3 regions of the Streptomyces sp. NPDC101178 genome follow, and region 1 is predicted to be linked to each of the others. Evidence: riboswitches for the same ligand, from Rfam matches in the RefSeq annotation. Region 1 holds a riboswitch; each other region holds the start of a gene.
What was found. Region 1 has a riboswitch for cobalamin ahead of ACIRR8_RS12485 (FecCD family ABC transporter permease). Riboswitches for the same ligand answer to the same signal wherever they lie in the genome.
Positions count from the first base shown of each region.

Region 2: it holds a riboswitch for cobalamin, as region 1 does, so the genes downstream of both, ACIRR8_RS27655 (cobalamin biosynthesis protein) here and ACIRR8_RS12485 (FecCD family ABC transporter permease) in region 1, are expected to answer to the same signal.
Region 3: it holds a riboswitch for cobalamin, as region 1 does, so the genes downstream of both, ACIRR8_RS20490 (CoA-acylating methylmalonate-semialdehyde dehydrogenase) here and ACIRR8_RS12485 (FecCD family ABC transporter permease) in region 1, are expected to answer to the same signal.

Region 1 is NZ_JBIWOZ010000004.1:16,211-18,401, forward strand. It holds gene ACIRR8_RS12480 (ABC transporter ATP-binding protein) at 1-97, opposite strand, end outside; gene ACIRR8_RS12485 (FecCD family ABC transporter permease) at 97-1,206, opposite strand; cobalamin riboswitch at 1,306-1,439, opposite strand; gene ACIRR8_RS12490 (antibiotic biosynthesis monooxygenase family protein) at 1,631-1,966, shown strand.
Region 2 is NZ_JBIWOZ010000011.1:55,175-57,365, reverse strand. It holds gene ACIRR8_RS27660 (cobyric acid synthase) at 1-460, opposite strand, end outside; gene ACIRR8_RS27655 (cobalamin biosynthesis protein) at 457-1,437, opposite strand; cobalamin riboswitch at 1,599-1,733, opposite strand; gene ACIRR8_RS27650 (hypothetical protein) at 1,883-2,119, opposite strand; gene ACIRR8_RS27645 (anion permease) at 2,132-2,191, opposite strand, start outside.
Region 3 is NZ_JBIWOZ010000007.1:7,290-9,480, reverse strand. It holds gene ACIRR8_RS20490 (CoA-acylating methylmalonate-semialdehyde dehydrogenase) at 1-1,360, opposite strand, end outside; cobalamin riboswitch at 1,594-1,773, opposite strand; gene cobF (precorrin-6A synthase (deacetylating)) at 1,906-2,191, shown strand, end outside.

The DNA.
Region 1 (2,191 bases):
GGCCGACGAACCGGCCCTCGGCCGCGCCCAGGGTCACCTCGTCCACCAGCCGTGCGCCGGCGATCTCGACGGTCAGCGCGTCGATGTCGATCCGCATCAGATGCCTCCGAAGGAGTAGGACCGGCGGCGCATCAGCAGGATGAAGCAGGGGACGCCGATGACGGCGGTGAGGACGCCCACCGGAAGTTCCACGGGTGCCAGCACGACGCGCGAGAGGATGTCCACCCAGATCAGCAGGACGGCTCCGGCGAGCGGTGCGACGGCCAGCAGCCGGCGGTGGTCCGCGCCCACCAGCATCCGTACGGCGTGCGGGACCATCAGGCCGACGAAGCCGATCGCTCCGCTCACCGCGACGACCGCTCCCGTGACGGCCGCGGAGACCAGGAAGAGCTCCTTGCGCAGTCTGCCGGGGTCCACGCCCAGCGCCGCCGCGGTCTCGTCCCCCATGGCGAGGGCGTTCAAGCGCCGTGCCGACCAGGCGAGATGGGCGAGGCCGGCGAGTACCACGGCCGCGGCGATCGGTACGGAGGCCCAGTTGGCCCCGCTGAGGCTGCCGAGCAGCCACATCATCGCGGAGCGGGCCGCCTCGCCGCGCTCGGCCGCGAAGACCATGAACGTGGTGACGGCCGAGAAGCCGTAGTACATCGCGGTCCCCGTCAGGACCAGCCGTAGCGGGGTCAGTCCGCGTTCGGTGCGGGCGACCGCGTAGACGAGCGTCATGGCGAGCAGCGCCGAGACGAACGCCGCGGTGGACAGGGCCCAGATGCCCAGCGCCCCCAGCGCACCGAAGATCAGGACGGCGTTGGCGCCGACCGCCGCTCCGGAGGAGATACCGAGCACGAACGGGTCCGCGAGCGCGTTGCGGACCATGGCCTGGACGGCGACACCGATGGCCGACAGACCCGCTCCGACGATGGCGGCCAGCACGGCCCGCGACAGGCGCAGTTCCCAGACGATGGTGTACGCCGACACCTCGTCGGGCCCGATGGCTCCGCCGGTCAGCCCGGCCCACAGATAGCGGAGCACCTCGCTCCAGGAGAGCCCGGACGCGCCGAGTCCGGCCCCGCAGACGAGCGAGAGCGGAAGGGCGAGGGACAGGGCGGCCAGGAGGACCGGCACGGGTACGCGGCGGGGTGGTGCCGGTCCGGTGCCGCCGCGCGAGGGGCGCGACGGCTTGGCGGGTATGCGGTCGGGAGACGTGGCCACAGGGCGGTCGCTTTCGCCTCGGGCCGTACGAGCGCGCAAGGAGGAGCAGCCCGGACGGCGGCCGTCCCGCGCAGCGCCCTTCGCAGTCCACGGCGAATGGTCAGGAGCCTGTTCCGCCACGGGTGATCGGGCTTACAGAACCGAGGGTTCCGCCTACCGTTGCGGGTCAGCGCCGGACTTCGACCGGACTTCCCCCGCGGGGAGGTCGCAGCATATCGGTTGCGTCCGCACTGTCTTCGGGGCAGGGCTCCCGGTCGGCCCAGGATCCTGGACGTCGACCCGATCCGGCGCCGGATCGTCCGCTCGCACCGGCGGGCCGTAGCGGGGGCCTGATGCCAGGAGCCGGCTCGGGCGGCCCGGCTCGTTCGCCTGCGCGGCGGGGCCGCCGCTCTTCCGGGCGGGGGCCGTACGGCAGGATGAGGACATGAGCGTAGTCAAGATCAATGTGCTGACCGTCCCCCAGGAACAGCGCGAGGTGCTGGAGAAGCGCTTCGCGTCCCGGGCCCATGCCGTCGAGAACTCCGACGGATTCGAGTGGTTCGAGCTTCTCCGGCCCGTCGAGGGCACGGACAACTACCTCGTCTACACGCGCTGGCGTGACGAGGCCTCCTTCCAGGCCTGGATGGAGGGCCCGATGAAGGCCGCGCACCAGGGCGGTGGCGGCGCCGAAGGCGGCGAGCGTCCCAAGCCGGCGGCGAGCGGGTCCACCGTGTGGTCCTTCGAGGTGGTGCAGCAGGCCGGGCCGGCTACCGCTGAGTAGACAGCCGGGTGGCATGGGTGTGACCCTCCGGTATGAGAGTGCGCCCGTGTCACCCGGTGCTGTCGTATCCCTTCGCGGCGCCCCGGGTCAGACTCAGGGCCCACGGCGTCTCCTCCCGGCGGTTGATCCCCTGCGGCCAGGGCGTTTCCTAAGATCGGTAACGGGGGGCCGGTGAGCGGTGATCGGGGCGAGGTCCCTCCGTAAGAGTTCAGCGCGCGCCTTGCC
Region 2 (2,191 bases), on a different contig from region 1:
CGATCCCCATGTTCACGATGTCGGTCCGCCGCAGATTGATCTCCGCAGGCGAGCCCGCCCCCTCACAGATCACCGCGTCATAGGCCGACCGGAGCTGCTCCAGACAGTCCGTGACCGTCCCGAGCAGCGCCTCCTGCCGGCCGCCGTGGTACCCACGGGCGCTTATCTCGCCGACCGGCTTGCCCATCAGGACGACCTGGCTGGAGCGGTCGCTGCCGGGCTTGAGCAACACCGGGTTCATCAGCGCGGTCGGCTCGACCCGGGCGGCCTGTGCCTGCATGGCCTGCGCGCGTCCGATCTCCGCGCCCTCACGGGTCACGAAGGAGTTGAGGGACATGTTCTGCGCCTTGAACGGCGCGACCTTCACTCCCCGGCGCACCAGCCAGCGGCAGATGCCCGCCGTGACGACGCTCTTGCCCGCGTCCGAGGTCGTCCCCGCGACCAGCAGCCCACCACTCATGCCCGTCCCCGCCTCTGTCCTGCCGACAACCGTCCCGCGACCAGGCGCCCCGCGACCGACCTGCCCGCCACGCACACGCCGAGGGCCAGCACGCTCACCCGCCGCGACAGCCGCACGGCGCGCTCGATGTCGGCGCTCCGGACCTCCTGGCCCGACGCACCGTTCAGCACCGGCCGGTGTTCGACGCGCCCGGCGTACGCCAGCGTCCCGCCGAGCCGTACGCCGAGCGCTCCCGCGAACGCGGCCTCCACCGGCCCCGCGTTCGGGCTCGGATGGCGCCCCGCGTCCGCCTTCCAGGCGCGTACGGCCTCCACGGGCCGCCCGCCGGCCACCACGGCCAGCGCGGCCGTCAGCCGTGCGCCGGGCCATCCCGCCACGTCGTCCAGGCGGGCCGAGGCCCAGCCGTAACGCCGGTGGCGGGGCGACTTGTGGCCGACCATCGCGTCGAGCGTGTTCACGGCCCGGAAGCCGACGAGCCCCGGCACCCCGCCGATCGCGCCCCACACCAGCGCGCCGACGACGGCGTCCGAGGTGTTCTCCGCGACCGACTCCACGACCGCGCGGGCGATCTGCGGCCCGTCCAGGGCCTGCGGATCACGCCCGCACAGGTGCGGCAGCCGCTCCCGGGCCAGCTCCAGGTCCCCGGCGGCCAGCGCGCCTCCGATGGCGCGGGCCTCCCGGCCCAGCGACGTACCGCCGACGACCGACCAGGTGGTGGCGGCCGTCAGCGCGACGGCGAGCGCGGGACGGTTCCGTACGGCACGGGCGGCCAGCGCGGCGGCTCCCACGGCGCCTCCGGCGCAGAGCAGCGTGTGCAGCGCGCCCCGGCCCCGGTCGTCCCGCCACAGCAGGGACTCCACCCGCGCGGCCGCCCGGCCGAAACCGGCGACGGGATGGCCCCGGCGCGGGTCGCCGAGAGCCGCGTCGGCGATCAGCCCGGCGGTGGCGCCGTACGCGAAAACGCGATCGACACGCACGGTTCAACCTGCCGTGGGCAGGGGCGTTCCGGCACGAAGAGGTAGCGCGAGAGGTACCGCGAGAACCACGGGAAGAGGCACAGGATGCGGCGCACGGCGGCCGGGCATGGCTTATGTCCTCACTCAGGGTCCGCGCCCTGGTTCGACGTGACCGGCGACAAGAGTCTCCTGGCTTCCGGATCCGCAGTTCCCCCGGCCTTCCAGCCCTCGGTCAGGAGGGCCGTGACATCCGGTGTGGGGGAGTGCTCCCCGGTGACAGTGGCGGGACCGCGCCGGATTCGCACCGGCTTCCTCTTCTGTCGCCGTAAATGGCTCCGGCAGTCCACCACGCTGCGAGAACGGCCGTCAACTTGCTGTTGACCTGCGAAGGGCCGGTGTGCGCAGACGCACATCGGGCCGGACACACGGTGGTGTGTCCGGCCCGGAGGAACGCGTCGAGGTGCGGTCAGGCGACGATCAGATAGATCCCGTACGCGACCGCCGCCACGCACGCCGCGAAGGCGGCGTAGGCGCCGGTGCGCGCCAGTGCGGCCGAACCGCCGGTGGCACCGGTGGCACTGCCGGCCGGGGCCGACAGCTTGGAGAGGGCGACGATGCCCAGGGTGAAGACGCCGACCAGTGCGACGGTGACCACGAGACTGACACCGAAGACGGAGGCGAGTGCTGCCCAGTCGATTTTCATACGGATCTGTCCTTACACCGTGGCCGTGGGGCGGGGCGTGTCGTCGGAGGCCGGGGCCGGGATGGTGGTCGA
Region 3 (2,191 bases), on a different contig from region 1:
AGCCGCCGAACGTGTGGTACGCCACCGGCACCGGGATCGGCACGTTGACACCGACCATGCCGGTGTCGACCCGGCGGGTGAAGTCGCGGGCGATGTCGCCGTCCCGGGTGAAGAGCGCCACGCCGTTGCCGTACGCGTGCTCCGAAGGCAGCCGCAGCGCCTCCTCGTAGTCCGCCGCACGCACCACGGAGACCACCGGGCCGAAGATCTCCTCCTGGTAGATCCGCATGTCCGGGGTGACCCGGTCGAAGAGCGAGGCGCCCGCGAAAAAGCCGTCCTCGTGGCCTTCGAGGGTGAAGTCCCTTCCGTCCACGACCAGTTCGGCCCCCTCCTCCACGCCGAGGTCGACATAGCCGCGCACCCGGTCCACCGCGTCCCGGCCCACCAGCGGCCCGAAGTCGGCGTCCGGGTCGTCCGAGCGGCCGATCCGCAGGCCGGCGATCCGCTCGGTGAGCTTGGCCACCAGCGCGTCGGCGGTCTCCGCACCCACCGGTACGGCCACCGAGATCGCCATGCACCGCTCGCCCGCCGAGCCGTACCCGGCGCCGATCAGCGCGTCCACCGCCTGGTCCAGATCGGCGTCCGGCATCACGATCATGTGGTTCTTCGCCCCGCCGAAACACTGCGCCCGCTTGCCGTGAGCGGCGGCCGTCGCGTAGATGTGCGCGGCGATCGGCGTCGAGCCGACGAAGCCGAGCGCCTTGACGCGCGGGTCCTCCAGCAGTGTGTCCACGGCCTCCTTGCCGCCGTTGACGACGTTCAGCACGCCCGGCGGAAGCCCGGCCTCCAGGAAGAGTTCGGCCAGCCGCAGCGGCACCGACGGGTCCCGCTCGGACGGCTTGAGGATGAAGGCGTTACCACAGGCCAGAGCGGGTGCGGCCTTCCACAGCGGGATCATCGCCGGGAAGTTGAACGGGGTGATGCCGGCGACCACACCGAGCGGCCTGCGCAGCGAGTGGACATCGATCCCGGCGCCCGCGTTGTCGCTGAACTCGCCCTTCACCAGGTGCGGCACACCGGCGGCGAACTCCACCACGTCCAGGCCGCGTGCGAGGTCACCGTGCGCGTCGGCCACGGTCTTGCCGTGCTCGGAGGAGAGCAGCCGGGCCAGGGAGTCCTTCTCCTGCTCGACCAGCTGGAGGAAGCGCAGCAGGACGCGGGCCCGGCGCTGCGGGTTCCACTCGCCCCACTCCAGCTGCGCCTGCGCCGCGTCGGTGATGGCCGCCTCGGTCTCGGACCGGCCGGCCAGCGGCACCCGGGCTTGGACCCGGCCGGTGTTGGGGTCGTACACATCGCCGTACGTGCCCGAGGTGCCGGGCGTGCGCTTGCCGCCGATGAAATGGGTGAGTTCGCGGACCATGGAAAGCCTGCTCTCGTCGGTGAGATCGTCAGGTGAGATCCGGGGATGGCGCACGGGCCCCCGCCACCGCGCGGCGCACCGGTCGGGTGCGCGCGGGGGCGTGGAAGGGCTCGCCGTCGGGGGGACGCGGAGGGCGGAGGCCGTCAGGGGGCGGGGAGAACCGCTCGCCGGGACGGGCCTGCGGGGCCGTGGGTGCGGACCGGTGCCATGCGTGTCTGCTCCATCCTCGTGGAAACACGGAACAATCCCGTGGCCGGTATCCTGACTCCCGGATCAGCGCGCGTCCTCGTGCCTTCCCGACGGCGCCTTCACCGTCAGTGGCGTGTTGTGCGAGGACGAACTCCCCGGTCACAGTGGCGGGACCGCGCCGGAATCGCACCGGCTTCCCTGACACCACGGGCCTTCGAGGCGCCCGGCACCAGGCCGGTCGCCCCTCTGCTCACGAACATATAGTTGGACGTCCTAGTAAGTCCACCCCGCCTCGCGCCGGCCCGCCCTCGGGCCCGGCACGATCGCGCGCCCCGCTCCTGGCATGATCGGCCGACATGAGCGACGCACCACGCCACATCCTCGTCATCGGCATGGGAGCCGGCGACCCCGACCACCTGACCCTCGCCGCGATCAAGGCCATGCGCAGGGCCCAGGTCTTCTTCGTGCTCGGCAAGGGCCGGGAGAAGGAGTCCCTGACCCGGCTGCGGCGGGACATCCTGGCCGAGCACCTGGACGGCCCCTACCGGGTCGTCGAGGCCGAGGATCCCTGGCGGGACCGCACCCAGGGCGACCGGGGCCGCTACACCACGGCGGTCCACGACTGGCGCCACCGCCGGGCCG